Regions from separate parts of the Effusibacillus dendaii genome, predicted to be linked through region 1. Evidence: a T-box and tRNA genes for the amino acid it is inferred to sense, from the RefSeq annotation. Region 1 holds a T-box; the other holds one or more tRNA genes.

Region 1 (15,460 bases):
GGTGCGAAGTACTTTTCGTTCGTCTGACATCGGCAAAGCAAGCGGAATCTGTTTTCGAAGCGGCGATTCGTCAGCCAGAGACAATGGTTGCAAAGAACCGGGACTTGTAAAGCTGTAAGTGACAATTTCAAGCAGTCCCATTCCACTCAATAATTCACGAATGGTTCGACGCAGCCATTGCCCGCCCGTATAGGCGCCCTGCGACAGTACCCCGACAGGCATAGTGGTAGAGATTTTATCATATCCGTAAAGTCTTGCGGCTTCCTCAATCAGATCAATTTCCCGCGATATATCCGTACGTCTGACTGGGACTGTGACGGCAAGTGTGTCAGCATCCCGTTCGGAAACCGCAAAGCCAAGTCTTTGCATAAACGATTGTATGACTTCTGCTGACAAATTGGTTCCCAATATCTGGTTGGTGCGCGTAATACGCAGATCGATCGTCAATTCCTGGGCAGGGCGCGAGATAATTTCCACCGGTTGGCCCACCACCTGACCGCCGCCTAAATCGGCCATCAACTGTGCGGCACGCAGCAAAGCAGAGCGCATAATGGACGGATCGATCCCTTTTTCAAAACGCATTTGGGCTTCCGAACGAAGACCTAATTTTTTCCCTGTAAGTCTTGTTGTTCCCGGATCAAAATAGGCCGACTCCAACGCGATCATAGAGGTTTGCTCCCTCACTTCCGAGTTTTCACCGCCCATTACGCCTGCCAGACCGATTGCCCGCTCTGGATCGGCAATCACTAACATCGATTCATCCAACTGGCGTTCTTGCCCGTCTAACGTAACGATCCGCTCTCCTGCTTTGGCCTGTCTGACAATAATGGTTGACTCCTTGACTTGCGACAAATCAAATGCGTGCAAAGGCTGTCCGTATTCTAACATAACGTAGTTGGTCACATCGACAATATTACTAATTGGCCGAATCCCGGCGGTCAACAAACGCGTCTGCAGCCACAGAGGCGACGGAGCTACTTGAATGCCTTTCACAACTTGGACACTGTATTGAGTACAATTATCGGATTGAATTTCAACTTTTACTTGCTCCGAACTGTTTGCTGGCTCTGTGACAGGAATGGAAACGGGCCCTTCAAATTTCACTTTTCGATTGAGAATGGCTGCCACTTCATAGGCCACACCGCGATAACTCAAGCAATCCGCGCGATTGGGGGTCAGTTCCAGTTCGAGCACTACATCATCCAGACCCAGCAACGGCTCGATCAACTCACCCGGTTTCGCATCTTCCGGCAGAATGTAGAGTCCCTCTGTTTGTTCTTTGGGCAAAAGACGGGTGTCCAGCCCCAATTCCGCTGCTGAACAGAGCATCCCCTGTGATTCAACACCGCGCAATTTTGCCCGTTTGATTTTGATATCTCCCGGCAATTCCGCTCCCGGCAAGGCACAAGGCACCTTTTGTCCCGCTTTTACATTGGGGGCGCCGCACACAATCTGCAAAAGTTCCGCCTGCCCCGCATCCACACGGCATACTTTCAATTTATCCGCATTCGGGTGCTGTTCAGTCTGAACTACATGGCCCACCACCACATTGTGTACGCCTTTATTCAGCCGTTCGATCACTTCGACCGGTATTCCATGGTCAGTTAAGAGCTCGGCCAATTTTTCCGGTGTCATATCCGCCCCTAAGTCAACATAATCCTGCAGCCATTTGTATGAGATTTTCAATTGAATCCCCCCCTTTAAAACCGATTCGCAAATTGTTTCAGAAAGCGAACGTCATTTACATAAAAATGCCGAATATCATCGATCCCATATTTCAGCATGGCTATTCGCTCCACTCCCATACCGAAAGCAAACCCGGTGTAAGTTTCCGAATCATACCCTGCCATTTCGAGCACTCTTGGGTGCACCATACCGGCTCCCAAAATTTCAAGCCAGCCCGTGTGCTTGCAAATTCGGCATCCATTTCCCTGGCACGCATAACAGCTTACATCGACTTCCGTGCTCGGCTCGGTAAACGGGAAATAACTCGGACGCAGCCGGATCTGCTGCTCCGCCCCGAACATGCGGCGGGCAAATGCAAGGAGAATTCCTTTCAGATCACTCATCCGGATGCCCTTATCGACAACCAGTCCTTCGACCTGCGTAAACGCGTGTGAATGGGTTGCGTCATCATCATCCCGTCGATAGACGCGTCCAGGCGCAATAATCCGGACGGGCACCTCGCCTTTTTTGGCTTCCAGTGTCCGAACCTGAATTCCCGACGTATGCGTCCGCAGCAAAATTTCTTCGGTCAAATAAAACGTATCCTGCATATCTCGGGCAGGGTGGTTTTTCGGAAGATTAAGCGCCTCAAAATTATAATAATCGGTTTCCACTTCCGGTCCTTCTGCAATTTCAAACCCCAGTCCAATAAAAATCTGTTCCATTTCTTGTATCACGCGTGTGAGCGGATGAATACCGCCTACCTGCACCGTTCGACCCGGCAGTGTGACATCAATCGATTCCGATTTCAGCCGCTGCTCCAGTTCGGCCTGTTTTAACCTCAATTCTTTCTGTTCAAATGCGGAATTGAGTTTTGCCCGCACCTGGTTTACCCACTGCCCGATCTGCGGCCTCTCTTCCTCCGACAGTTGTCCCATTAAACGCATAATGGAAGTTAATTCACCTTTTTTGCCCAGATACTTTACTTTCCATTCGTTCAGTTCGGCCTGTCCCGAACAGGTTGCCAATTCGGCCAAAGCTTTCTGCCGCAATGTTTCCAATTGCTCCTTCATGCAAACGATCCTCCCCAATTCTCTTCTACAAAACAAAAAACCTTTCATCCAAAAAAGGGACGAAAGGTTATGCATCCGCGGTACCACCCTTGTTAAGCAGCTTGCTGCTTCACTTTACAATCCGTAACGTGGACATACGGCCAGCCCTAATTTTCAATCCCACACAGGCGATTGGGTTCAGGTGGCAGCTACAGAGTGAACTTCCGAACAACATGCCCTAGAGACGTTTTCAGTCTGTGACGTCTCCTCCCTGCAAGGTATGGTTGCCCGTACTCTCTCCTGCATTGCTGTTCAATCTTTGGAATTTGCTACTCAGTATAGTATAGTCACATGTTGAATGCAAGCCCTAATCGTTGAAACTTCGCCTATCGCCGGTTTACGGCCGTGACAAACTTCGCATGATAGAAAATCTCTACCCCCGCCACGATGAGGCCCAGAATTACAGCGAATGTCCAGGTGACATTCATTCCGAATAACAGGTAATTGCCCATATAAGCAATCAACGCAGCTAAAACAAAGTCTGCGACGATCGCCACCATCTGGTTAGCGGCAGGCGAAATTACAAGATCTGAAATATATCCGATAATGCTGATAACCGTTCCGATCAGCAGTACATGGCCGAAGTTCATTGTCCCGTGCAACGGGAAAAACAGACTGGTGAACCAAACGGCGGCTGTTACTGCGACCCATTTGATCAAAAAAGATGTGATCATTCCGTACCGCACACTACCACCCCCTAAAGGGTAGCTTGTCCAACTCCATTTTCAAATAATCGTGTCTCCGCATTACATCCTTCGCTGGCGCAACGCTTCATAAAGAACGACACTGGAAGCGATTGCAGCATTTAATGATTCCGCCTTCCCCGGCATGGGAAGCGACATCCATCTGTCGATATGCCGTCGAATTTCCTCGGAAATACCATGCGCTTCTGAACCGATCACAATTGCAATACTGCCCGTCAAATCCACCGAATAAATATCTTCATGGTGATCGACTGACGTGCCGATTATGGTCACATCGTGTCTTTTTAAAAGAGGAAACAATTCATCCAAATTGACTTCCATAACTGGCAGATGAAACAAAGATCCCATTGTCGCCCGGACTACTTTCGGATTATAGAGATCCACACTTCCTTTCCCTACAAATACGCCGCCCGCTCCAACCGCATCGGCGGAACGGATCATAGTTCCCAAATTTCCTGGGTCCTGTATAGAATCAATCGCCAGGAAAAGAGACTGTTTACGGCTTTCAATCAAACCGGCTGGCTGGTGTTGATACTGCCTGGCCACTGCGACCACACCCTGTGGCGTTTTCGTGTCTGCCACATTTTCGATCACCGCTTGACTCACTTTGATCTGTTCGATTTGCAGGGAATCTGACAAGTTAATGATCTTGTCCGCTTTTCCGCTCACAATCAGATCTTCCGCAAGCAAAACCACTTCAATTGGCGCGTTCGATTCCAACGCATCTTCTACAAGGCGAATACCTTCGATGATAAAGAATCCTGTTTGGTCGCGGAATTTCTTCTGTTTCAGTGCTGCCCAGTCTTTCACCCGATTATTTTTTGCTGATGTGATGAGTTCCAAGACTCTTCAACCTTTCTATGCTTCTTCTTCCAAAGTTTGCAAGTCATCATTTTTCCCGATTACAACTAAAATATCCCCTTGATCGATCCGGTCATTAGCCAACGGTGAAATATTGATGTCCTCACCACGCTTAATGGCCATAACGGTACAGCCGTATTTTTTGCGGATATCGGTTTCCTGCAGGGTCTTACCGACCATTTTATGGTTGGCGACAATCTCAATCATGCTGTATTCCGGCGACAGCTCAATATAATCCAAAATATTGGGGGAAATCAAGTTGTGAGCGACACGAATACCCATATCGCGTTCCGGATAGACAACTTTATCGGCACCGATTTTGGTAAGCACTTTTCCATGCAGTTCGTTTTGCGCTTTCACCACAATCTTTTTAACGCCAAGCTCTTTTAAAATCAAAGTCGTCAAAATAGAAGCCTGGATATCGGCTCCAATCGCCACCACGACCACGTCAAAGTTGCGGATTCCAAGCGCTTTTAAAGCATTGTCATCGGTTGAATCGGCAGTGACCGCATGAGTTACAAAATCAACCGCATCCTGTATTTTATCCTCGTTCGTATCAATGCCCAACACTTCATAACCCATCTCATACAGTTCACTGGCCACACTGGTGCCAAAGCGGCCCATGCCAATCACAGCATATTGTTTCGCCATATCCTTGCCTCCTCATCCGACAAAAAGCTTTTCTTCCGGGTATTTAATCAACGCCTTATCTTGTCCGCGTGCCGTCAAAGCAAGCGTCAATGTTAAAGGCCCGACCCGTCCAATATACATCATCACAGTTATCAGCAATTTTCCAAACGGTGACAGTTCAGGCGTCAAATTGGTTGACAGCCCCACCGTACCAAAAGCAGATGTCGCTTCAAATAAAAGCCGGATAAATGCAATATGATGTTCTGAGATAGTGAGTGCAAAAGTGACCGCTATCAATAAAATCGCACTTATAACTGTAATGATAAACGATTTATAAATGGTTTTCGGATCAATTCGTTTATGGAAGACAACGGTACTGTCCTTGCCTGTGATGACCGACCAGACGTACAGCAGAATCACGATCGTTGTAACCGTTTTAATCCCGCCCGCCGTCGACCCCGGGGACCCACCGATAAACATCAGGAGAATCGTCCATAAAAGAGAAGAGTCGGACAGGGATCCGTAGTCGATCGTCGCATAACCTGCCGTTCGTGCGGTTGTTGAAGCAAACAGGGAAGCAAGCAGTTTGTCCCCCCACCCCAAGGTTCCCAGCGTCTTCGGGTTGTTCATCTCCAACAACAGATACCCAATGGCGCCGAATACCAACAACCCCGCCGTTGTAAGCAGCACCAGTTTGCTGTGTACGGATAACCGCTCCCCCTTGGGAACTCTCCATAAATCAACCATTACGGTAAACCCCAAACCGCCCAGTATTATCAATACCATAATGACAATGTTCACAATCGGATCGTTCACATATCCGGTCAAGCTCCTAAAGTCCCCGAACAGATCAAAGCCGGCATTGCAAAAGGAAGAAATTGCGTGAAACACACCATAGTAGATAGCACGTACAGTTGGCATATCATACGAGAAACGAAACGCCAGAATGGCAGCACACACCAATTCAATTCCCATTGTGATCAATACGATATTGCGTACCAATCGGATGACGCCTTCCAACGAGTTGACATTGAGTGCTTCCTGGATCACCAACCGTTCCCGCAAGCCAATTCGCCTGCCTGTGAAGATAATGATAAACGTGGCCACGGTCATGAAACCTAATCCGCCTATCTGAATCAGCGAAAGAATCACAATTTGACCGAAGAGGCTGAATTGCGTCAAAGTATCCACTACCACCAACCCGGTCACACAGGCGGCCGATGTAGCTGTAAACAGCGCATTCATAAAATTGAGACCTTGTCCTGTTTTCGAGGCAATCGGCAAGCTGAGCAGGAACGCTCCCAAAAAAATCAAGGATGCAAATCCAACTGTCAGTATCCGGGCGGGAGTCATCCACCTTGCCATTAGACGTTGCGCCATCTGGTTCTCCTCTCTTTTCAAAAATCCTTTTCCATAGGATATCCAACAAACAAGTATCCATCATTAATCTGTTTAAACAGGATAATCTTACCAAACTAATGGAAGCAGCGAAACTTTATAAAAAAGGCTTCTACCGAAGCATATTCAAGAAGAAGCGGCGTCTAATAGAGGAAGCCTTTTTCGACAGCCGAAAGTATAAAAATAGTGATGGAATATCACATTTTTATACTTTCCAAGCTGTTAAAGACGCCCCCCGTTACGGGGGACATCCTCATTGCCGTTCTTCGATCTCTTTTACCATTCGGTTGGCCAATTCCTCCAAATTATGCGATCCTTGATCGCCTGCCCCGCGCTTTCGCACGGAAACCGTTCCGTTTTCCGCTTCCTGTGCCCCCACGACAAGCATGTAGGGAACTTTTTGCATTTGGGCTTCCCGGATTTTATAACCGATTTTCTCATTCCGATTATCCAGTTCAACCCGAATCCGTTTGCTGTGCAAGTAATCGAACACCCGTTGACCGTATTCCTCAAATTGCGGTGAAATCGTCAGTACTTTTGCTTGAACAGGCGCCAACCAAAGCGGGAACGCCCCTTCATACACCTCGATCAAATAGGCGGTCATGCGCTCCATCGTACTGAGGATTCCCCGGTGAATTACGACTGGACGGTGCGCTTTGCCATCTTCACCGACATACTCCAATTCAAACCGTTCCGGCAGAAGAAAATCAAGCTGCGCAGTCGACAAAGTTTCTTCCTTGCCGATGGCCGTTTTCACCTGAACGTCCAGTTTCGGTCCATAAAAGGCTGCCTCCCCTTCCGCTTCTACATAGGGCAGGCCCATTTCGTCCATCGCTTCTTTCAGCATCGATTGGGCTTTCTCCCACATTTCATCGTTTTGGAAGTATTTCTCTGTATTTTTCGGATCCCGATAGGAAAGCCGGAACCAGTAATCTTTGATTTTAAAATCACGGTATACGCGTTGGATCAGTTCGACTACTTTCTTAAACTCCGACTTGATCTGATCGGGTCGGCAGAAAATATGCGCGTCATTTAATGTCATGGCGCGGACCCGCTGTAATCCGGACAGCGTCCCTGACATTTCGTAACGGTGCATCGTACCCAGTTCCGCAATGCGTAGCGGAAGATCACGGTAGCTGTGCAGCTCATTTTTATAAACCATCATATGGTGCGGGCAATTCATCGGACGCAATACGAGTTGCTCGTTATCCATTTCCATGGGCGGATACATATCCTCATGGTAATGATCCCAGTGTCCGGAAATTTTATATAATTCCACATTCGCCATATGCGGTGTGTATACATGTTCATAACCAAGGCTTTCTTCCAGGTCAACGATATAGCGCTCGATGGTGCGGCGGATGCGTGCTCCGTAAGGAAGCCACAGCGGCAGCCCTTGTCCGACTTCTTTTGTCAACGTAAACAGTTTCAATTCCTTGCCGATCCGTCGATGGTCACGCCGTTTCGCTTCTTCCAGCCGCTGCAGATGCTCGTCCAGTTGCGATTGCTTTGGCCATGCGGTCGCATAAATACGCGTCAGCATTTCATTTTCCGCTTTGCCCCGCCAATAAGCACCGGCAATCGAAAGCAGCTTGAACGATTTGATTTTTCCGGTAGAAGGCACATGGGGACCGGTGCAAAGGTCGGTAAATTCTCCTTGGTGATACACGGACAACACCGTATCCTCCGGCAGATCGTTAATAATTTCCACCTTAAAGCGGTCGTTCCGTTCGCTGAACATTTTTAACGCTTCTTCGCGAGAGACTTCTTCCCTGACGATCGGCAAATCTTCTTTGATAATTTTTTGCATCTCCTGTTCAATTAACGGCAGATCATCAGGGGAAAATGAATGATCGGCAAAATCATAGTAAAAACCGTCTTCAATGACGGGGCCGATGGCAAACTTCACTCCCGGCCACAAACGGGCAACCGCCTGTGCCATCAAATGGGCGTTTGAGTGCCGCAAGGTTTCAAGACCTTCCGGATCGTCATATGTGAACAGTTCCACTTTCGCATTTTCAATGACAGGCGTGTTTAGATCGACCAACTTGCCGTTCAACTTCCCTACAAGCGCGTTTTTCTTCAGATTTTGTGACAAGGAGCCTGCAATTTCCAGTAGGGTTGTCCCTCTCGGGTAGATTTTAACGGTACCGTCTTTTAGTTCGACTTGAATTTCTTTCTCTGCATCGACAGTCATTTGCTATACCCTCCTATCGTTTTTTGCGTGCAGGTCAGGAAATTAAAAACGCCTTCGTCAAACAGACATTAGAAGCCTGCAAGGACGAAAGCGTACTGCTTACGTGGTTCCACCTTGTTTCAATTCAACCGCGCAAATAAACCAAGATCGGTTAAATTCTTATTAACCCCTGTAACGTGGGGGATCCGTCCCGAAATACTGTCCACCTACAAGGCAGAGTGTTCCTTCGGGAAGCTATAAGGTGGTTTTTCATCCGCCGTTACTGAAGAGTGCTTGCAGCCACGGCACCCTCTCTCTGCCAGTTGTACAGATGAAACGTCCTTAATTGCGCTTTTGTGCTTTCGCTTTTCAATACTTCATTCAAGATCATAATTTGTTTATGTTAAATAGTCAAGTGGCGGCTGTTCCTGCAGATTCGGCACTTCAAACACAGGCTGGCAAATGGAACATCCTTTGCAGTACAATACACGGTCCCGAAATACCTGTTTGACCATATCGGAAAAAATTTCGAAGTGAGAAAACTCGATCGGCATATGAATTTTGACATGGGACGGCGCCAACGTAATCAGAGTCGAAATCAGCATGTTTTCCTGCTGTAAATCATCGTCTGGCTGACCTTCCGAAAAACGCTGCAGGTCTTCATCCGTGATCGGCATTCCGTCATAATCAACCAACTGTATGGCTTCTTCTGTCAAAACCAGATGAACTAAAGGAGACCGGGATTTTTGCATTTGTAAAAAATGGCGCAGCAGTTTGACAAATTCCTGATACTCCCGATCCATCAGGTCTCTGTCAATCGCGTATTCCATTGCTTTTTGAAGATCGGTGATAAATTCGTTCAGTCGGAAACGTATCAGTCCTTCTATATGCAGTACCGCGTGTTCCTGCAAATAAATGGTCAGTTCCTGTTCCAATTCCGCCCTGCGAAACAATCGCGAACTCGGCCGACGATACGATTGCAGAAATTGGACTGCCGTTTTCGTCAGATAGACGAGCTCATCAACATCATAATAGCTATATGTTGTCTGAATTCGCTTACGGAACCAATCGGACGCCCATTGGTCGGTTAAAAAATCGGCCATGCATTTGGCAACTGTCTGCCGGACTTTCAAGTGATCCTGAGCGTTTTTTGATTCGATCGTATAGTACCACTGGGTTCCCTTTTCACATCTTCCTGTAGAAGCCTCGATCGAGTATTGATGCAGTTCTTGCAGACCTATATCCAAACAGCGGGCCAACGAGTCAAACATCTTCTCGGTGCCGATTGCAATTACGTTCAATAACGTCACCCTTTCATCGGTACAACTTACCTCTGCAAAAAGTGTTATACAGTATATGTCAGCAGCCATTAGGATATACGATAAACGGAGAAACATGCAGCAGACAGGAACTCTTGGTTTAACCGCGACATATTTTATACCACTGGACGCTGATGAAGGAGGGGTGACAGATGCCATCATTTATCGCAGGCCCCATTAAAATCACATCTGTTTCAGCAGGTGCCACCGTCTTATTTGGCGATACAGCGTTTGTTGCTCCAAAGAACGCCTCCAAATCGTATTCCGGAGGCGGCGGCGGAGTGACGGGGGACTTGTCAGCCACCTATTCATTGCTCAGCAACACCAATACAATCGATCCGGATTTGGTTGATACGAATAACAATACAGGCACATAACTGTTTTCTGGCGGCGGATTTTTGGGTAAATTGGCCTTAGTCTACAAAAAAACCCTTAAGACCACTGTCTTAAAGGGATTTTTTCTGACTATAAAGACTCTACAGGATGATTCTCAATTTGAACGAAAGGCAACGAAATTCTTTCTTCGGAATCAACCAACGCGCCTGTTAGATTAGACCTTCAAACAACAATACTCTTGTCGGCGAAGCGTCCGTCCCCATCAATTTCAGAGGCGCGGCAACCATAAAATACTCCCCTTGCTCCACTTCTTTTAAACGAAGGCCTTCAATTATCACCACTTCATTTTCGAACAATATTTTATGAGTGGGATGTCCCGTTTGACTTCTTTCAATACCCAGCGCATCGATTCCGATTCCTCGAACTCCCAACTGAGAAAGATATTCGGCCCCATCCTGCGCAAGAAAAATAAAATCATAAGTAAATGTATCTTCAAACGAATTTTTCGTTTTAAATAAAACAAAATCCCGCTTCTCGATCTCAAAACGCTCCAAATCAGCCTTAGTGATGCGGTCTTCCACCCCTGTTAAATCTAACACTTTGCAAGTACCCACCAAATTATCCAACGAAATGGTTTCGAATGTGACTCCGTCTGTCACCATATGAAGCGGCGCGTCAATATGCGTTCCCGTGTGTACATCTAACTCAATACGAGATTCAGTTACATATCCGTTTCTGACTCGAATGAATTTCGGCTGCTTTTCCGGCTTGTTTTTATATACGGTCATTCCTTCAAAAATGGCCCCTGTTACATCATACATTTTCATTTATGCTCACCCCCATTCAATCATTACTCGTTGGCACGACTCACTCCGATAAACGTTTCTCTAATTTCTTCTTCTCTTCTTCAAATCCCGGTTTGCCAAGCAAGGCAAACATGTTCTTCTTATAAGCCTCGACCCCCGGTTGATCAAATGGGTTTACACCCATCAAATGCCCGCTGATCCCGCAAGCCTTCTCGAAAAAGTAAACCAGTTCACCAAACGTATATTCATTTATTTCATCGAGTTCCACAACCAGGTTAGGTACACCTCCGTCTACATGAGCCAATATTGTACCTTGGAACGCTTTATTGTTGACTTCATTCATGGTTTTCCCTGCTAAAAAATTCAGCCCATCAATATTATCCGGATCATTTTGAATTGTAACTTCAATTTTGGGTTTCTTAACATGTAGAACAGTTTCTATGAGATCTCTGCGACCTTCCTGCACGTATTGACCCATGGAATGAAGATCTGTTGTAAAATCAACAGATGCCGGATAAAGCCCTTTCTGATCCTTCCCTTCACTTTCACCAAACAATTGTTTCCACCATTCGGAAACATAATGAAGGGAAGGTTCATAATTAACAAGCAGTTCAATCGTTTTTCCTTTGCGGTAGAGTACATTTCGTACAGCCGCATATTGATAGCTGTCATTGCTTAAAAGATCGGGATTGTTGTATTTGCGGCAAGCGTCTGCGGCACCTTGCACCATGCGATCAATATTGATTCCAGATACAGCAATTGGCAGAAGACCAACGGCCGTCAAAATCGAGTACCTTCCCCCCACATCATCGGGGATCACAAAGGTTTCATACCCTTCTTCATCCGCAAGCTTTTTTAGCGCACCTTTTGCTTGATCCGTGGTAGCGTAGATACGTTTTCTAGCTTCCTCTTTCCCAAATTTCCTTTCCATCAAATCACGGAATATACGGAAGGCAATAGCTGGTTCCGTAGTGGTCCCCGATTTAGAAACCACGTTAACTGAGATGTCCTTACCCTCTAACAGTTCGAGGAGATGGGAGATATAGGTAGAGCTGATATTTTGTCCTGCAAAATAAATCTGTGTAGTATTGGCCAATTGGTTATGAAAGGTGTGGGACAACGCTTCAATAGCCGCCCTTGCTCCTAAATATGACCCGCCTATACCGATAACAACAAGAGCATCTGAATTCTTTCGAATCCTCTCGGCCGCTTGCTTAATTCGCAAAAACTCATCTTTATCATAGGTGAGCGGTAGATCAACCCAACCCAGATAATCGGATCCTGGCCCCTTCTTTTCATGAAGAAAGCTATGTGCCACTTTCACCGATTCACTCAGATTTTCTACTTCACTCTTCTTCATGAATGATAAAGCGTTGGCAAAATTAAAAGAAATGGTCACGCAAATTCCTCCCTGCGCTCAATCTTTCGTGATTCATTCGTGTAATCTTTTTGGCATTACTTTTTTTCTACTGCATGTCCGCCAAATTCGTTGCGTAGAGCTGCTACCACTTTCCCTGTGAAGGTGTCGTTTTCTAAGGAACGATAACGCATCAATAAGGACATGGCAATCACAGGAGTAGCCGTTTGCAAATCCAAGGCAGTCTCAACCGTCCATTTGCCTTCACCGGAAGAATGCATTATCCCTTTGATTTCATCCAATTTCGCATCTTTAGAAAACGCACGCTCGGTCAGGTCCATGAGCCATGACCGAATCACCGAACCGTTATTCCACACTCTTGCTACTTTTTCATAGTCATAATCAAACTCGCTTTTTTCTAGCACTTCAAATCCTTCGCCAATGGCGGCCATCATACCGTATTCGATCCCGTTATGAACCATTTTTAAGAAGTGTCCACTCCCTGCCTTTCCCGCATATAAATACCCGTTTTCTACAGATGTGTCGCGGAAAATTGGCTCCACAATACTCCAAGCTTCGATGTCTCCCCCAATCATGTAACAAGCGCCGTTTCGGGCACCTTCCACCCCGCCAGAGGTTCCTACATCCATAAAGCTCACTCCAACTTCCTGTAGTTGGTTGTAACGACGAATGGATTCCTTATAGTGTGAATTCCCAGCTTCAATCACAATATCTCCTTTGGTCAAAAAAGGAGTAATCTCATGGATAACTGAATCAACGACCGAGTGCGGAACCATAATCCAAAGGATTCTTGGCGTTTGCAAAGATTCAACGAGTTCTTGCAAGCTTGATGTTCCTGTAGCCCCGTATCTTCTCATCTCTTCAACTGCATCTGTATTCAGATCAAACGCCACAACATCGTGTTGGTTATCGATTAAGTTCCGTCCCAAGTTCAAACCCATTTTTCCTAAACCAATTAATCCGACTTTCATAGTATTGCCTCCTTGTATATTAAGAGCAGCCACCGATTTGGTTTACATAACCATGACGTAGTTGCTCTTTTAAATTGTTCTTTGAAAATTAAATAGAGTAATTTTGATCATGCTGGATGTAGCCCAAGCGAAGCGCGGGAGCATTTTCCTAGCGATCGCTTTAGCAATTGAATGCAGTTAGAGATGTTTAGGACCTTGGGTGTCTTTGGGAAAATAGCCGCAGGTGTCTACCAAGGGAATGTTCCGTTACCTCCCGCAGAGGGAGGCATGTGCACCGATGGCCCCCGGTGTATTCCAATAGCTCGCAAGGCCGTCGTTCATGGGTTTCCCAGGGACATCCCAAGGTCGTAGGCATCTTCATTCCAACCGAAGGAGGTGATTGCCATGCCCTCTCCCCTGTTTGTCGGAATTGATGTAGGCAACCAAGCCAATTCGGTTTGCTGTTTGACCCGGGACGATGAGAAACGACCTGTTAGCCGTTTCACCGTCACCAACAATCGCCCTGGAATCCTGGAGTTTCAGGATCGCATCACCAAGCTGGTGCAGAAACACCACGCGCAAGAAGTTCTCTTCGGCCTTGAGCACACGGGCTGTTTTTCGACCCATGCCGCCATGTACATCCAACGTCACTTTGATTTCGGCGTCCGCCGTAAGAACGTGTACCTCTTCAATCCCAGTCTTATCGTCGACTTCCTTGTGAAGCACGGCAAGAACCGGTTCGACGATCCTGAGGCGGTCGCCCGTTCCTTGCAAAAGGCTGCGCGCTCTTCGTATCGATTGCCGCAAACGCTGGATTCCATTCCCGGCAATCGCTCCCATCTTTGCTTCCGGAATAGTGGCCGAATGGCAATAACTGGAATTCAAGGCAGGGTGGGCTTAGTTTGGTGTTGCCTTCTTTCGCTGCACCTCCCCCAAAAGCATGGGTACGACAAATATTAGGTTAAGTTGGGGGCTTGACATCGCACCGCTGCTCTGAACGTGTTTTCGTAAAATAAATCAGTTAAAGCACGTTTCTGTTGTTATGTCAAAACCTTAACAGGGCCTTTATCTAACCACCACTGAAACCCATCCTCTTCCAATAATTGACGTGACGCTTCCGGACCATCCGATCCTGCCGGATATTGATGCAGAGGTAAGAGGTTTTCTTCAAATGCCTCTAAAACGGGCTGTACCCACTTCCAGGATAATTCAACTTCCTTCCAATGGGCGAAGAAAGTGGAGTCTCCCCGCACAGCATCAAATAGTAACAGTTCATAAGCTTCCGGCACATCTTTCGTATTAGATGTAAAATCGACAGTGACAGGCTCAATATGCCCACTTTTTAAAGGGTTTTTACGGTTTAATTGCAAAGATACACCTTCGTGCGGATTCACCTGGATAATCAAAAGATTTGGGACCGGACTTTCGTTTTGAGCGATATACAAATCCTTTACCGTATTTTTAAATTCAATGACAATACGCGTGGACTTTTCCCTCATCCTTTTCCCTGTACGGATATAAAAGGGAACGCCTTCCCAAGAAGGATCATCAATCCATAAACGGGCAGCAACAAATGTATCTGTCATTGAAGAAACATCAACGCCAGGCTCTTCCCTATATCCGATTACTGTATAGTCATTAATTTTCCCTGGGCCATACTGACCACGAACCACATGGTTACCTACATCGGCTTTTTGCAAAGGACGGAGAGATTCCATCACTTTTCTCTTTTCATGACGAATATCCTGGGCAGTGATTTGTTTTGGTAAATGCATGGCAGTCATCATCAACATTTGCAGCATATGATTTTGCACCATATCTCGAATCGCTCCTGCGTGGTCATAATAACTGGCTCTTTCTTCCACTCCAACCGTTTCACTAGCGGTTATTTGGACATTCGCAATGTGTTGGTTGTTCCACAAAGTCCGGAGAACAGGATTCGCAAATCCTAATGCTTCCAGGTTTTGTACCATTGGTTTACCAAGGTAATGGTCAATCCGATAAATTTCATTTTCCTCAAATGCTTGGCTTAGTTTATTATTTAAATCCTGAGCTGACTTCAAATCATGGCCAAACGGTTTTTCGATAATCAGACGTTTCCATCCCTTGGTTGCACCTAATCCGC
Region 2 (15,460 bases), 1.6 Mb from region 1:
TTCCAATACAGCGGAACTGATTCTGGAGGATGTACGTGTTCCGGCGGAAAATCTGCTGGGAGATGCGCAGGCTGGGTTTAAGCAGTTTCTCTATACGTTGGACGGTGGGCGAATTTCGATTGGTGCGTTGTCGGTGGGAATTGCGCAGGCAGCTTTTGAAGCAGCGCTGCAGTACGCCAAGGAACGGACACAGTTCGGACACAGCATATCCAAGTTCCAGGCGATTCAATTCAAATTGGCCGATATGGCCATGCATATTGAATTAGCACGTAATATGGTGCTGAAAGCGGCATGGTTAAAAGACAACCAGCGTCCTTTCGGCAAAGAGGCGGCGATGGCCAAACTCTATGCGTCTGAAATTTGCATGCGTGCATGCGATCAATCGATTCAAATTCACGGCGGATATGGGTATATGAAAGATTTCCCGGTGGAACGGTATTTGCGGGATGCGAAGTTAATGGAGATTGGCGAGGGAACGTCAGAAGTTCAAAGATTGGTGATTGCAAGACACCTGGGATGTTGACAGAATTGCTGGACAAAAGAGGGTGAAATAAACTATTCTGAAAACAACAATCTACTTATACAAGGTGCTACTTATGTCTACTGCCAGTCGTATCGAATCTGATTTGGAACAGAGCGTGCTTTCTCCCAAAGCCCGTTTTTGGCTTCTAACCAAGAAGCCGTTTTTTTTGACATTGTCAGGCATTGTATTTCTGGCCGTATTCCTTGGGTTATCAGGAAGCGTGCCGTACGTCCCGCGAGCGGTGCTTTCCATTACGTTGGCAGCGATTGTTTTGTGGGTGTTTGAACCCATCCCTTTCTCAATGACTGCGGTCATTGTTTTATTTGCGCTGCCGGTATCTGGGGCTGCTTCGACCGATTTGGTGCTGTCAGGGTTTTCCTCGCCTGCCGTCTTTTTGATTGTGGCTGGCATGATGATCGCCAGTGCAGTACAGCAGACCGATCTGGGAAAACGATTGACTTATCTGCTGTTATACTGGTTTGGCGAGATCAAGGGTGGAGTCTTGGCAGGTATTTTGTTGATTCCTCAAATTATGGCCATTTTTATCCCGGCAACGGCTGTACGAACTGCCATACTGCTGCCGATTGTGTACTCTGTGGCGGAAATTCTGGGAATCAAAATCGGTGATGTGCGCAGCAAACAACTGATGATGGCTGTTGCCGTTGGATGCACAATCAGCGGAACCGCCATTTTGCCGGCTGCGGTCGGAAATGTGGTAACGGTCGATTTAGCCAATTATTATTTAAAACAGCACATTACCTACCTGGATTGGTTGTTGCTCGCGCTGCCCCTCTGGCTGCTTCTGATCCCTGTGGCTTGGTGGATTCTGTATCGTTGTTTTCCGGTGAAAGAGGAAGCGCAGAAAAATTTAAAGGAAAAAGTGCGCGGACAGATTGCCGAACTGGGGCCGTTAACAGGAAAGGAAAAACGTCTGCTGTTGATTCTGACAGGTGTCTTTGTCTTATGGATACTCGAAGGGGTGCACGGTTGGCCGCCGGTTATCCCTGCGTTTATCGGGGTGGTACTGATTGCCTGGCCGGGTGTTCGGGTGGCAAAATGGGATTCCTTGTTGAACATTAATTTCAGCACACTGCTTTTGCTTGGTGTGACGCTTTCCCTGGGGAGAGTCCTCTCTACAAGTGGTGCGATCGGTTATCTGTCGAAATGGCTGGAACATGATTGGACGCGCTTTCTTTTCTCCAATCCCTATCTCGCTGTCTTGATGGTAATTGTACTTACGCAGCTGATTCATAAGGTCACTTCCAATGTTTCGACATCCGTGATTGCCACGGTTCCGGTGGTAATAGCTCTGGCCTCTCAGGGAGCGCATGTGTCAATTCTTCTGTTGGTGTTCGTTTCCGGGCTAACCAGCCTGTTTGGCTTTCTGTTGGTTGTAGAGACGATTCCCAGTGTAATGGTGCATGGAACGGGATGGGTTACACAAAAAGATTTCTTGCGCTGCGGCATTTGGTTAACCTTAACGACAACAGCGCTTACTTTTCTGATGGCGTTGACCTGGTGGAAGTGGTTGGGGTATATGCAATAAATCAAGGCGAATACGACGGCTGTATGAAATTTTGTTCTTTTGATAGGAATATATGAAGAGTCCCCCGAATCATATGAAAACAAATAAAGTTTAAAAATGAGGGGAGTCTGTTATGGCAGACAGATTACAGGTGACTGTGGGGAAACTGCTGGAGCAAGTCGCTTCTCGGCAACCGGAGCGAGAAGCGTTGGTTTACCCAGACCGGGGACTGCGTTATACATATCGGGAATTTGACCAGATATGCCGTCAGGCAGCAAAAGGGTTTATGCAGTTGGGTGTTCAGAAGGGTGAGCATGTGGCGATTTGGGCCAGCAACCATCCTGAATGGGTAACCACTCAGTTCGCAACCGGCAAAATGGGAGCGGTTCTGGTCACTGTCAACACCAGTTATCGATCGGCCGAACTGCAATACCTGCTTGAACAATCCGACTCTACAACGTTGATTCTGATCGATTTTTTCCGGGGAGCTTCTTACCTGGATATGCTGTATGAGATTGTTCCCGAGCTGAAAACGTCGCAACCGGGACAACTGAAGTCCGGGCGGCTTCCGTTTTTGAAAAATGTGATTGTGCTCGGAGATACCCGTTATCCGGGAATGTTCCTTTGGTCAGACATCGTAAAAATGGGCGATCAGGTCAGCGATCAGGAGCTCGATGAAAGAATGGCATCGCTGGCGCCTGACGATGTGATTAACATGCAATATACTTCGGGTACGACTGGGTTTCCGAAGGGTGTTATGCTGACACACAGCAATATTGTGAATAATGCGGTCAATATTGCCAAAAGCATGAAATTGACGAGTGAAGATCGAATGTGTATTCCTGTGCCGTTTTTTCATTGTTTCGGTTGCGTGCTGGGGACGCTCAGCTGTGTCACAGCAGGCGGGACGATGGTTCCGGTGCAGGAGTTCGATGTGAAGGCGGTGCTGTCTGCCGTCGAGTCTGAAAAATGCACAGCCCTGCACGGTGTTCCGACTATGTTTATTGCGGAACTCAGCCATCCCGATTTTGACAAATATGACCTTTCTTCGCTGCGGACGGGAATCATGGCTGGGTCGCCGTGTCCTATTGAGGTCATGAAAGCGGTCGTTGAAAGGATGGGAGCCAAAGAAATTACAATTGCCTATGGACAAACCGAATCCTCGCCGGTGATCACACAAACGCGCACGGATGATTCGATTGAGCTGCGGGTATCGACCGTTGGCAAGGCCCTGCCGGATGTGGAAGTCAAAATCGTAGATCCGAACACCAATCTGGAAGTGCCGCCCGGTGTGCAGGGGGAACTCTGTACACGAGGCTACCATGTCATGAAAGGGTATTATAAGAATGAAGAGGCCACTCGAAAAGTGATTGATGAAGATGGCTGGCTCCATACCGGCGATTTGGCCACGATGGATGAAAACGGTTACTGTAAAATCACGGGACGACTGAAAGATATGATTATTCGCGGCGGAGAAAATGTGTACCCGCGTGAAATTGAAGAGTTTTTATATACGCATCCGAAAGTATTGGATGTACAGGTTGTTGGTGTTCCTGATAAGAAGTATGGGGAAGAAGTAATGGCCTGGATTCAATTAAAAGAGGGAGAAATGGCGACAGCGGAAGAAATCAGGGAATACTGCGCGGGAAAAATCGCGCGTTTCAAAATCCCCCGCTATATTGAGTTTTGCAAGGAGTTCCCGTTGACAGCATCAGGTAAAATCCAGAAATTCAAGCTGCGTGAACAGGCGATTAAACTGCTTCACCTGGAAGATGCCGATTCGATTGAAACGGCCTGATGGTATAATGGTGAGGGTGATGATAGTGAAACTTTCGGGACGATTGCAAAAAGTGGCCGATTGGGTGCCGGACGGCTCTGTTATGGCAGATATTGGAAGCGACCACGCGTATCTGCCTGTTTTTTTGGTTGAGGCAAATCGGGTCATCCGGGCGGTGGCGGGCGAATTGAACCAGGGACCGTTTGAGTCGGCAAAACGCACTGTCCAGGAATATGGTTTCGCAGAACGAATTGAGGTTCGCAAAGGAAACGGTCTGCAGGTTCTACATAAAAATGAGGTAAATCTGATCACCGTATGCGGCATGGGCGGCGGCACCATCGTCGAGATTTTAAGCGCGGGAGAAGAAAAATTAGCGGGTGTGCAGCGGTTAGTTTTGCAGCCGATGGCAGACAGTGATCGGCTGCGGCACTGGCTGCACCAGCACGGGTGGAAAATTGCAGCGGAAGAACTTGTGGCAGATGATGGGATTTTGTATGAAATCGTGGTGGCCGAACCGGGCGCAGAACAGTATGATGACCCGTTGTGGTACGAAATCGGCAGTTTGCAGCTTTTGCAGAACGATCCGTTATTCGGACAAAAACTGCAGAACGAATTGGACAAAATAGACCGCGCCTTGGAAAATCTGCAGTATGGAAAAGGTGAGACTGCCATTCAGAAGAAAGAAGCGTTTTTGGAAAGAAGAAAGCGAATCGAGGAGGTGATGCGGCAGTGCAAGTAACGGTGGCCGATATCATTCGAATTTTGGAAACATGGGTGTCGCCTGGATTGGCTATGCAGGGAGACCGGATCGGTTTGCAAGTGGGAAGAAGCCAAGCGCCTGTCAGCCGGATTTTGACAACGCTTGATGTGACGGAGGAAGTGGTGGATGAAGCGATTGCTGTGGGCGCGCAAATGATTGTTTCGCACCATGCCCTTATCTATTCTCCGATTAAGAAACTGCTGACCGATTCTTATCAGGGCCGACTGATTGCGAAGTTGTTGACGTATGACATCTCTGTCTATGCGGCCCATACCAATCTGGATATTGCGGAAGGCGGCGTAAACGATGTGCTGGCCCGCCTGTTTGAGTTGCAGGATGTGCAGATTTTGGATCGTCTGCAAAACCAGCGGCTGAAAAAGCTGGTGGTATTTGTGCCGCAAACTCACCATGAGGCCGTGTTGCAAGCCGTTTGTGAAGCCGGGGCCGGATACATCGGAAACTACAGCCATTGTACGTTTAACACACCGGGTATGGGGACTTTTCTGCCGGGTGAATCAACGAACCCTTATACCGGGGAACCAGGACGCCTGGAAAGAGTGGAAGAAGTGCGGTTGGAAACGGTGCTGCCGGAAGATCGGCAGGAATCGGTGATCCGTGCCATGCTGGCAGCCCACCCTTATGAGGAAGTAGCGTATGATCTGTATCCGTTGGAGATTATGGGGAAGCCTTCCGGAATCGGTCGTGTCGGGTTGTTGCCTGTGGATTGTACACTGGAAGAGTTTGCTGTCCTCGTTAAGCAGCGGTTGGATATTGCAGGACTGCGGATTGTCGGGGATCGGAAGCGAACGGTGCGGAAGGTGGCTGTGCTGGGGGGATCTGGAGCAGGATGGATTGACGCGGCATTGGCGCATGGGGCAGATGTGTTGGTAACGGCAGACCTCAAATATCATGAGGCGCAGGATGCGCTTTTTCGAGGGCTGGCTTTACTTGATCCGGGACACAACGGAATGGAGAAGTGGATCGCGCCTGTAGTGGCCGATTTTTTGAACGAGAAGGCAATGGATCTCGGTTTGCCAATTAAAGCGCTTGCATCAAACGTTCGTACGGAACCGTTTGATTTTTTGTAGTCTGCCGTCAGCTCGTTTTTGCTTGGACAGTCTATTTTGCCGGACACCTCCATATATTGTATGGGGGTGTTTCATTGTGATTGAATGGGTCATCGTTGCTGTCTGTGCACTCATCGCTATTTTAAGTGGAACGTACCTGTATCATGTGGCATATTCCATGTTGACAATCTCCAAATGTCCGGATTGCGGGAGGATTATGCAGAAGGTGCTTTATACCTCGGGCGAAGACGGGGGGAGTACCAAAATCGTTTATGAATGCCAATTTTGTCAGTCAAAACGAATTCGTCCGATCTATAAAGGCAGAAAGTATACGATGCATCCGTAGTGGTATCAGGAGCAAAAACTCCCTCTTATACGTATCGACGCAGCAGGGAATTCTGTAATCAAGCAGCAAAAATCGAATATGTCGCATGGGGGGGCGTACGGTGAAACGACCTTGGAAGCTACTTACCTTGTTATTGCTCCTGTTCGTTGTTGTCGGAATTACCCCTGTTGACGCCGAAACGGCTGCAACCGATGAAAGAAAGCAAATCCTCGTTACGGCGGTTCCTAAGGAAGAAATTCTGGTTAAGGATAAACGTGTTTTTCAAGAGAATTTTGTGCGAATTGCAAATCAGCATATCACCGACAAATCAACTTTTTCCTCTATACAGTTTGAACATCCTCACACGTATTATTGCGCCGGGTTCGTTCAAGAAATTTACCGGGAAAACGGCATATGGATACCTGCTCACTCGGTTCAGCAACAGACCGTGTTTGGTCGTCGAATCAACGATATAGGAAAAATTCAGCCGGGTGATCTGGTGTTTTTAGGGCAGTCAGGCAATCGCGGACCCACACACGTTGCGATTGCGTTATCGCCGCAAGTTTTGATTCATGCCAGCGGCAACCATCAAACTGTGTCTATGGTGCGTATGGGTGCGGATGTTCGGCAGCATATTTTATTTGTTACCCGTTTGGTTTCATCCATATGATTCGCAAAATTTCATTTTTCATTCAGTTTTTACCGTCTTGCCCAGTGGGCAAGATTTTTTTTTGTTTCATGGCGGCGAAAAAAAGAGCGTGCGGGAAATTGCGAGCATTGTTTGCAGTTTAAGAAAGGTTTTGTTGGGTTTTGTTGAACTATTATGATTGAATTCGGGAATTGAAGATGATAAGATAACACTTGTCGCCAGCGAGATTGGCTGACCAAAATGATAAAAGAGGAATGCAACGCGGAAAACCAAAAAATACATCTTGAGTTTGCTTTAGTTTTTTGGTATGATAGCACTTGTCGGTTTGTAAATTTTGAGCCATTAGCTCAGTCGGTAGAGCACCTGACTTTTAATCAGGGTGTCGATGGTTCGAGTCCATCATGGCTCACCAAAATGCGGAAGTAGCTCAGCGGTAGAGCATCGCCTTGCCAAGGCGAGGGCCGCGGGTTCGATCCCCGTCTTCCGCTCCATATATGCGACCGTGGCGGAATGGCAGACGCGCACGTTTGAGGGGCGTGTGGGGTAATCCCGTGGTGGTTCAAGTCCACTCGGTCGCACCATAACTGTGCCCTTAGCTCAGCTGGATAGAGCGTTTGACTACGAATCAAAAGGTCGGGAGTTCGAATCTCTCAGGGCACGCCATATAAAAAGCAAATTGAGGTTTAGATTTGTGAAGTAAAGGGAAGTTTGGGGATATAGCTCAGTTGGTAGAGCACCTGCCTTGCAAGCAGGGGGTCAGCGGTTCGAATCCGCTTATCTCCACCAGATGAGATTCCTCGATAGCTCAGTGGTAGAGCATCCGGCTGTTAACCGGAGGGTCGTAGGTTCGAGCCCTACTCGAGGAGCCAAATGCTTCCATAGCTCAGTCGGTAGAGCGCATCCATGGTAAGGATGAGGTCACCAGTTCGATTCTGGTTGGAAGCTCCAGAATTGTCTCATCAAAGGGAAGAGAAGTCAGTGAGGATGGCGCGTTGGAGAAGTGGCTTAACTCACCGCCCTTTCAAGGCGGCATTCACGGGTTCGAATCCCGTACGCGTCACCAGGAGAATGGAGGCTTAGCTCAGCTGGGAGAGCATCTGCCTTACAAGCAGAGGGTCGGCGGTTCGATCCCGTCAGCCTCCACCATAAAGGATTAAGGAAGGCCGGCTAAAAGTTGTGACATCCATGTCACAACGTCGGCACTCCGACATCCTGTTGTCGCGGGGTGGAGCAGTTGGTAGCTCGTCGGGCTCATAACCCGAAGGTCGCAGGTTCAAGTCCTGTCCCCGCAACCAAATAAGGAGCTGTGGTGTAGTGGCCTAACATGCCCGCCTGTCACGCGGGAGACCGCGGGTTCGAATCCCGTCAGCTCCGCCATTTTTTGTCAAACAACAGGCATGGCTCGGTAGCTCAGTTGGTAGAGCAGAGGACTGAAAATCCTCGTGTCGGCGGTTCGATTCCGTCCCGAGCCACCATTTAATGCCACCTTAGCACAGTCGGTAGTGCGCATCACTCGTAATGATGAGGTCGCCGGTTCGATTCCGGCAGGTGGCTCCATCGGAGGGATACCGAAGCGGTCAAACGGGGCGGACTGTAAATCCGTTGGCTACGCCTTCGAAGGTTCGAATCCTTCTCCCTCCACCATGTTTGTTTCTGGCTCGGTAGCTCAGTTGGTGAGAGCGACGGATTCATAACCCGTAGGTCGGGGGTTCGATTCCCTCTCGAGCCACCAGAAAATTGGGGAGTAGCCAAGTGGTAAGGCAACGGACTTTGACTCCGTCATGCGTAGGTTCGATCCCTACCTCCCCAGCCACGTGCGGTCGTGGCGGAATTGGCAGACGCGCAAGATTCAGGTTCTTGTGGGCGTAAGCTCGTGGAGGTTCAAGTCCTCTCGACCGCACCAGTTTTATATGCCGGCGTGGCGGAATTGGCAGACGCGACGGACTCAAAATCCGTTTCCCGCAAGGGAGTGGGGGTTCAAGTCCCTTCGCCGGCACCATATGTTTCGGAATGTAGCGCAGTTTGGTAGCGCGCACGCTTCGGGAGCGTGAGGTCCAGGGTTCGAATCCCTGCATTCCGACCAGGTATTGGAGAGGTGTCCGAGGGGTCGAAGGAGCACGATTGGAAATCGTGTAGGCGTTAACAGCGTCTCGTGGGTTCGAATCCCACTCTCTCCGCCATATATTATTTTCAACAATGTAACTTATTGTTGCGGGTGTAGTTCAATGGTAGAACTCCAGCCTTCCAAGCTGGTAGCGTGGGTTCGATTCCCATCACCCGCTCCATAGATAAAACGGGAGACCTTATACGGATCTCTCGTTTTTTTCTTTTTCAGAATTTCTTCAGGATCTTCTGAGCTGTCGAGTAGGCTTAATTTTGTAGTGACCACAGTACAAAACAGATTTGATCGTTTTATATCGCATTGTGAATGATGTTTTTACAAAAAATAAAGATATGTGAAGAATAGAAGAGATTATTATATTTCATCCTTGAATTGTTTCTTATTTTGTTTAGGTTTGTTTTGCAAACCTGTTTGAGAGAAAATCAAGTACGTGATATTATAATCCATGTCGCCGCGAGAGAGCGGCACGAAAAAAGATAAAAACTTCCACTTGTTTTGGGCGTTTGAATCTGTTAAGATCATGTTTGTCGCTGCTTTTGGGAAGCACAACGAGTCGTTCTTTGTACCCGAGGGGCACAAGCACCCAAAGGTCACAAGCACCGCTAAGCCACCAAAGGTGGCAGTCGTTCTTTGAAAACTGAATCGTGTAGGGAGCCAGATTGATTCTTAAGGGAATCCCGATTCCTATGGAACGGGATCCATTCACAGAGGTGGCTCCGCTAAGAGCGCCAACGTCCTGTTGGCAACGCGGAGTATATCTAATGAAATCCCGATTCCTGTGGAACGGGATCCATTCACAGTAAGTGCTGAAGCACTAACTGTTCATTGAGAGTTTGATCCTGGCTCAGGACGAACGCTGGCGGCGTGCCTAATACATGCAAGTCGCGCGGGCGGAAAGAGAGCTTGCTCTCTGGAAGCCAGCGGCGGACGGGTGAGTAACACGTGGGTAACCTGCCTGACAGACTGGGATAACGCCTGGAAACGGGTGCTAATACCGGATAATCAGCCTTTAGGCATCTAAGGGTTGTAAAAGGTGCTACGGCATCACTGACAGATGGGCCCGCGGCGCATTAGCTAGTTGGTGGGGTAACGGCTCACCAAGGCGACGATGCGTAGCCGACCTGAGAGGGTGAACGGCCACACTGGGACTGAGACACGGCCCAGACTCCTACGGGAGGCAGCAGTAGGGAATCTTCCACAATGGGCGCAAGCCTGATGGAGCAACGCCGCGTGAGTGAAGAAGGCCTTCGGGTTGTAAAACTCTGTCTTTGGGGACGAATGGCTGAGAGAGGGAATGCTCATGGCGTGACGGTACCCAAGGAGGAAGCCACGGCTAACTACGTGCCAGCAGCCGCGGTAATACGTAGGTGGCAAGCGTTGTCCGGAATTACTGGGCGTAAAGCGCGCGCAGGCGGCCATTTAAGTCTGGGGTGAAAGCCCGGGGCTCAACCCCGGGATGGCCCTGGATACTGGATGGCTTGAGGATCGGAGAGGCAAGGGGAATTCCACGTGTAGCGGTGAAATGCGTAGAGATGTGGAGGAACACCAGTGGCGAAGGCGCCTTGCTGGCCGATAACTGACGCTGAGGCGCGAAAGCGTGGGGAGCAAACAGGATTAGATACCCTGGTAGTCCACGCCGTAAACGATGAGTGCTAGGTGTTGGTGGGGTCCACCCATCAGTGCCGAAGTCAACACAGTAAGCACTCCGCCTGGGGAGTACGGTCGCAAGACTGAAACTCAAAGGAATTGACGGGGGCCCGCACAAGCAGTGGAGCATGTGGTTTAATTCGAAGCAACGCGAAGAACCTTACCAGGGCTTGACATCCCGCTGACCGGTTTAGAGATAGACCTTCCCTTCGGGGCAGCGGAGACAGGTGGTGCATGGTTGTCGTCAGCTCGTGTCGTGAGATGTTGGGTTAAGTCCCGCAACGAGCGCAACCCTTGATCTGTGTTGCCAGCATTGAGTTGGGCACTCACAGGTGACTGCCGGTGACAAACCGGAGGAAGGCGGGGATGACGTCAAATCATCATGCCCCTTATGTCCTGGGCTACACACGTGCTACAATGGGCGGAACAACGGGAAGCGAAGGAGTGATCTGGAGCGAAACCCTGAAAACCGTTCGTAGTTCGGATTGCAGGCTGCAACTCGCCTGCATGAAGCCGGAATTGCTAGTAATCGCGGATCAGCATGCCGCGGTGAATACGTTCCCGGGCCTTGTACACACCGCCCGTCACACCACGAGAGTTGGTAACACCCGAAGTCGGTGAGGGAACCTGAAAGGGAGCCAGCCGCCGAAGGTGGGATCGATGATTGGGGTGAAGTCGTAACAAGGTAGCCGTATCGGAAGGTGCGGCTGGATCACCTCCTTTCTAAGGAGCTCGAAAGAGCACAAGCACGAACACACAGGTTTCCCTACACGATTTGGTTTTGAAGGAACGACAGCCTTCGAGAGAAGGAAGAGTTTCTTCAGGTGGAAAGATTTGAGGGTTGCGGTCGCACATGCCACCGTGATATCAACATCTTCCGTTGAATTTTGTTCTTTGAAAACTGGATAGCGAATATGAGAAACGAAAAATTGCGAGGTAACTCATCTACCCACCAAAGTGAAGTGAAGCGTTGGAGCAACACCGAATACTTTGGCGGGGACCCAAAGAGATTGGGGAGCGAGTATACAATTCACAATTAGCTGGGATACCGAGTAAAACCGATGTAGATGATTAAGCTACAAAGGGCACACGGAGGATGCCTAGGCGCCAGGTGCCGAAGAAGGACGGAGCGAACGCCGAAACGCCTCGGGGAGCCGTACGCAGGCTGAGATCCGGGGATATCCGAATGGGGGAACCCACTGGACGTAATGGTCCAGTACCCGCTGCTGAATCCATAGGCAGCGAGGAGGCAGACCAGGGGAACTGAAACATCTAAGTACCCTGAGGAAAAGAAAACAACAGTGATTCCGTCAGTAGCGGCGAGCGAACGCGGAGAAGCCCAAACCAACCTGCTTGCAGGTTGGGGTTGCGGGGCGTCTCATGAGGAGTTACAAAATGGATGTGTAGGAGAAGCGGTTTGGAAAAGCCCACCGCAGAGGGTGAGAGTCCCGTATCTGAAACAGATCCATCTCCGAGACGGACCCCAAGTACCGCGGGACACGAGGAATCCCGTGGGAATCCGGGAGGACCACCTCCTAAGGCTAAATACAACCTGGCGACCGATAGTGAACCAGTACCGTGAGGGAAAGGTGAAAAGCACCCCGGGAGGGGAGTGAAAAAGAACCTGAAACCGTGTGCCTACAATCAGTCGGAGGACGTTAAAGTCTGACGGCGTGCCTTTTGTAGAATGAACCGGCGAGTTGCGATTGCAGGCGAGGTTAAGCAGAGAATGCGGAGCCGCAGCGAAAGCGCGTCTGAAGAGGGCGAAAGTTTGGAGTCGCAGACCCGAAACCGAGTGATCTACCCCTGGACAGGATGAAGGTGAGGTAACACTTACTGGAGGTCCGAACCCACGCACGTTGAAAAGTGCGGGGATGAGCTGGGGGTAGGGGTGAAATTCCAATCGAACTCGGAGATAGCTGGTTCTCCCCGAAATAGCTTTAGGGCTAGCGTCGAAGTAAGAGTCATGGAGGTAGAGCACTGATTGGGCTAGGGGCCTTCGCGGGTTACCGAACTCAGTCAAACTCCGAATGCCGTTGACTTATTTTCGGCAGTCAGACTACGAGTGCTAAGATCCGTGGTCAAGAGGGAAACAGCCCAGACCATCAGCTAAGGTCCCGAAGTACCGGTTAAGTGGGAAACGATGTGGCGGTGCACAGACAACCAGGATGTTGGCTTAGAAGCAGCCACCATTTAAAGAGTGCGTAATAGCTCACTGGTCGAGTGACGCTGCGCGGAAAATGTAACGGGGCTCAAACCGGACACCGAAGCTATGGATGACAATGTCGTGGTAGGGGAGCGTTCTATGCTCGTGGAAGTCAGACCGGAAGGACTGGTGGAGGGCATAGAAGTGAGAATGCCGGTATAAGTAGCGAAAAGACAAGTGAGAATCTTGTCCACCGAAAGCCTAAGGGTTCCTGGGGAAGGCTCGTCCGCCCAGGGTTAGTCGGGACCTAAGCTGAGGCCGAAAGGCGTAGGCGACGGACAACTGGTGGAAATTCCAGTACCACCGCGCTCGCGTTTGAGCGAAGGGGTGACGCAGGAGGATAGGGAGAGCGGCCTGCTGGAGATGGCCGTGTAAGCAGTGAGGAGGAGGAGTAGGCAAATCCGCTCCTCGTGAGACTGAGCTGTGATGCCGAGGGAAACGGAAGTACCGAAGTCCCTGATTTCACACTGCCAAGAAAAGCCTCTAGTGAGTGAGCCGGTGCCCGTACCGCAAACCGACACAGGTAGGCGAGGAGAGAATCCTCAGGTGCGCGGGAGAACTCTCGTTAAGGAACTCGGCAAAATGGCCCCGTAACTTCGGGAGAAGGGGCGCTCCGGTAGGGTGTCAAAGCCTGAGGGAGCCGCAGTGAAAAGGCCCAAGCGACTGTTTAGCAAAAACACAGGTCTCTGCTAAGCCGAAAGGCGACGTATAGGGGCTGACGCCTGCCCGGTGCTGGAAGGTTAAGGGGAAGGGTTAATGCCGAAAGGTGTGAAGCTTTGAACCGAAGCCCCAGTAAACGGCGGCCGTAACTATAACGGTCCTAAGGTAGCGAAATTCCTTGTCAGGTAAGTTCTGACCCGCACGAATGGCGTAACGACTTGGGCGCTGTCTCAACGAGAGACCCGGTGAAATTGTAATACCTGTGAAGATGCAGGTTACCCGCGGCAAGACGGAAAGACCCCGTGGAGCTTGACTGTAGCTTGATATGGGAGATGGGTACATCATGTACAGGATAGGTGGGAGACATCGAAGCTTGGGCGCCAGCCTAGGTGGAGTCGACGTTGGGATACCACCCTTGAGGTATTGATCTTCTAACTCGTCACCTTGAAGCAGGTGAGAGGACAGTGTCAGGTGGGCAGTTTGACTGGGGCGGTCGCCTCCTAAAGAGTAACGGAGGCGCCCAAGGGTTCCCTCAGCGCGGATGGAAATCGCGCTTTGAGTGCAAAGGCAAAAGGGAGCTTGACTGCGAGAGGGACAACTCGAGCAGGGACGAAAGTCGGGCTTAGTGATCCGGCGGTGCCGAGTGGAAGGGCCGTCGCTCAACGGATAAAAGCTACCCCGGGGATAACAGGCTTATCTCCCCCAAGAGTCCACATCGACGGGGAGGTTTGGCACCTCGATGTCGGCTCATCGCATCCTGGGGCTGAAGTAGGTCCCAAGGGTTGGGCTGTTCGCCCATTAAAGCGGTACGCGAGCTGGGTTCAGAACGTCGTGAGACAGTTCGGTCCCTATCTGCCGCGGGCGCAGGAAGTTTGAGAGGAGTTGTCCTTAGTACGAGAGGACCGGGATGAACCGACCGCTGGTGTCTCAGTTGTGGTGCCAACTGCAACGCTGAGTAGCCAAGTCGGGACGGGATAAGCGCTGAAAGCATCTAAGCGCGAAGCCCCCCTCAAGATCAGACTTCCCACATGGAGAACATGGTAAGATCCCCTGAAGAAGACAGGGTAGATAGGCTGGGTGTGGAAGTGCCGTGAGGCATGGAGCTGACCAGTACTAATCGATCGAGGGCTTAATCCATCATGGATTCCCATGCGCCACTCATATTCGCATCTAGTTTTCAGGGAGCAACCCTGAATAAAGAAAGAGGAAGTTCGACCAGGAACTGTGACATCCTGTCACAACGTCGAGCGACTTGCATCCCTGCGAGTCTAGTGACAATAGCGGAGAGGACCCACCCGTACCCATCCCGAACACGGAAGTTAAGCTCTCCAGCGCCGATGGTACTTGGGCATAAGCCCTGGGAGAGTAGGTCGTTGCTAGGCGAAAAAACACCTAAATCTATTGATTTAGGTGTTTTTTCTTGCAACTTAGATTCCATAAATAGCGCAAGAAAATGCACCGTGTCTTTATCCTAAAAGACCCCGTTGAACAGGTCACGCCAGCATACAATGATTCGGGTATCCCACGATAGAGAAGCGAGTTTTGGCTTGGGGAGGAATTTGGCTGAGAGATGAAAGATTGCGTAAACTCATCCCGTTGAAAAAAATGAGATAGATAAAGGAAACGGGGCTTGTACTCGTTTCCTTTTTTATGTTTTCCTTGATTTTAGATAGGCCGTTACTTCATCCCGATTGTGAAAAAGCTGCTTTACCTGCAGCGTTTCGTACGCTGGCTGTAGAAGTTTAAGCACTTCCTGAATGGTTTTTCGTATTTTTTTCTGCAGCAACTTGATGGTCAGAATGACGATGCCGTTTTTTTGCAGTGAGGGTTCCAGCTTAACAAGAATTTTTGCCGTGTTTTGGGGAGACCAACTCATGTCACACGTCAATATATCAAATGAGTTGGCTGGAAAATCGGTATCTGACGCATTTTCACGGACAAAGGTCAAGTGGGGATGGTCCATCAAACTGCTGTCCAACAGACTTGTATCAACCGCTGTTACATGTAATCCTTGATCAAGTAGAAAACTGGTCCAACCTCCTGGTGAAGCCCCAAGATCCAGAGCGTTTTTAAAAGTGTGGATGGGAATGCCAAACGTTAAGCAGGCCTCTTCCAATTTGAAACGGGAACGGGACAGTTGGTTTTCCTGTCTTTGAAAACGAATGGCACCGCCGGGCCAGTCGGACAAATTTTCCTGTG

What was found. A T-box is a leader RNA that pairs with one kind of tRNA and senses whether it is charged. The one in region 1 lies ahead of pheS (phenylalanine--tRNA ligase subunit alpha), so its partner is inferred to be a tRNA-Phe.
Region 2: it has a tRNA-Phe gene. The T-box ahead of pheS (phenylalanine--tRNA ligase subunit alpha) is inferred to sense a tRNA for this amino acid. The anticodon was not compared.

The regions. Positions count from the first base shown of each region.
Region 1 covers NZ_AP023366.1:2,939,466-2,954,925, reverse strand. Annotated here, with positions in the region: gene pheT (phenylalanine--tRNA ligase subunit beta) at 1-1,686, opposite strand, end outside; gene pheS (phenylalanine--tRNA ligase subunit alpha) at 1,701-2,738, opposite strand; T-box leader at 2,791-3,032, opposite strand; gene skT53_RS15745 (DUF2512 family protein) at 3,104-3,463, opposite strand; gene skT53_RS15740 (TrmH family RNA methyltransferase) at 3,524-4,324, opposite strand; gene skT53_RS15735 (potassium channel family protein) at 4,340-4,993, opposite strand; gene skT53_RS15730 (TrkH family potassium uptake protein) at 5,006-6,352, opposite strand; gene thrS (threonine--tRNA ligase) at 6,624-8,567, opposite strand; gene ytxC (putative sporulation protein YtxC) at 8,945-9,847, opposite strand; gene skT53_RS15715 (spore germination protein) at 10,018-10,242, shown strand; gene skT53_RS15710 (cyclase family protein) at 10,411-11,028, opposite strand; gene skT53_RS15705 (glucose-6-phosphate isomerase) at 11,069-12,406, opposite strand; gene gnd (phosphogluconate dehydrogenase (NAD(+)-dependent, decarboxylating)) at 12,463-13,356, opposite strand; gene skT53_RS15695 (hypothetical protein) at 13,714-14,175, opposite strand; gene zwf (glucose-6-phosphate dehydrogenase) at 14,376-15,460, opposite strand, start outside.
Region 2 covers NZ_AP023366.1:1,127,368-1,142,827, reverse strand. Annotated here, with positions in the region: gene skT53_RS06105 (acyl-CoA dehydrogenase family protein) at 1-523, shown strand, start outside; gene skT53_RS06100 (SLC13 family permease) at 597-2,069, shown strand; gene skT53_RS06095 (AMP-binding protein) at 2,182-3,846, shown strand; gene skT53_RS06090 (tRNA (adenine(22)-N(1))-methyltransferase) at 3,872-4,564, shown strand; gene skT53_RS06085 (Nif3-like dinuclear metal center hexameric protein) at 4,555-5,673, shown strand; gene skT53_RS06080 (hypothetical protein) at 5,750-5,998, shown strand; gene skT53_RS06075 (C40 family peptidase) at 6,099-6,647, shown strand; tRNA gene skT53_RS06070 (tRNA-Lys) at 6,963-7,038, shown strand; tRNA gene skT53_RS06065 (tRNA-Gly) at 7,043-7,117, shown strand; tRNA gene skT53_RS06060 (tRNA-Leu) at 7,123-7,207, shown strand; tRNA gene skT53_RS06055 (tRNA-Arg) at 7,213-7,289, shown strand; tRNA gene skT53_RS06050 (tRNA-Ala) at 7,337-7,412, shown strand; tRNA gene skT53_RS06045 (tRNA-Asn) at 7,421-7,495, shown strand; tRNA gene skT53_RS06040 (tRNA-Thr) at 7,499-7,574, shown strand; tRNA gene skT53_RS06035 (tRNA-Glu) at 7,613-7,689, shown strand; tRNA gene skT53_RS06030 (tRNA-Val) at 7,697-7,772, shown strand; tRNA gene skT53_RS06025 (tRNA-Met) at 7,846-7,921, shown strand; tRNA gene skT53_RS06020 (tRNA-Asp) at 7,927-8,003, shown strand; tRNA gene skT53_RS06015 (tRNA-Phe) at 8,026-8,101, shown strand; tRNA gene skT53_RS06010 (tRNA-Thr) at 8,108-8,183, shown strand; tRNA gene skT53_RS06005 (tRNA-Tyr) at 8,186-8,270, shown strand; tRNA gene skT53_RS06000 (tRNA-Met) at 8,282-8,358, shown strand; tRNA gene skT53_RS05995 (tRNA-Gln) at 8,365-8,439, shown strand; tRNA gene skT53_RS05990 (tRNA-Leu) at 8,443-8,529, shown strand; tRNA gene skT53_RS05985 (tRNA-Leu) at 8,539-8,625, shown strand; tRNA gene skT53_RS05980 (tRNA-Pro) at 8,633-8,709, shown strand; tRNA gene skT53_RS05975 (tRNA-Ser) at 8,716-8,806, shown strand; tRNA gene skT53_RS05970 (tRNA-Gly) at 8,838-8,911, shown strand; rRNA gene skT53_RS05965 (16S ribosomal RNA) at 9,570-11,118, shown strand; rRNA gene skT53_RS05960 (23S ribosomal RNA) at 11,465-14,398, shown strand; rRNA gene rrf (5S ribosomal RNA) at 14,529-14,643, shown strand; gene skT53_RS05950 (SAM-dependent methyltransferase) at 14,910-15,460, opposite strand, start outside.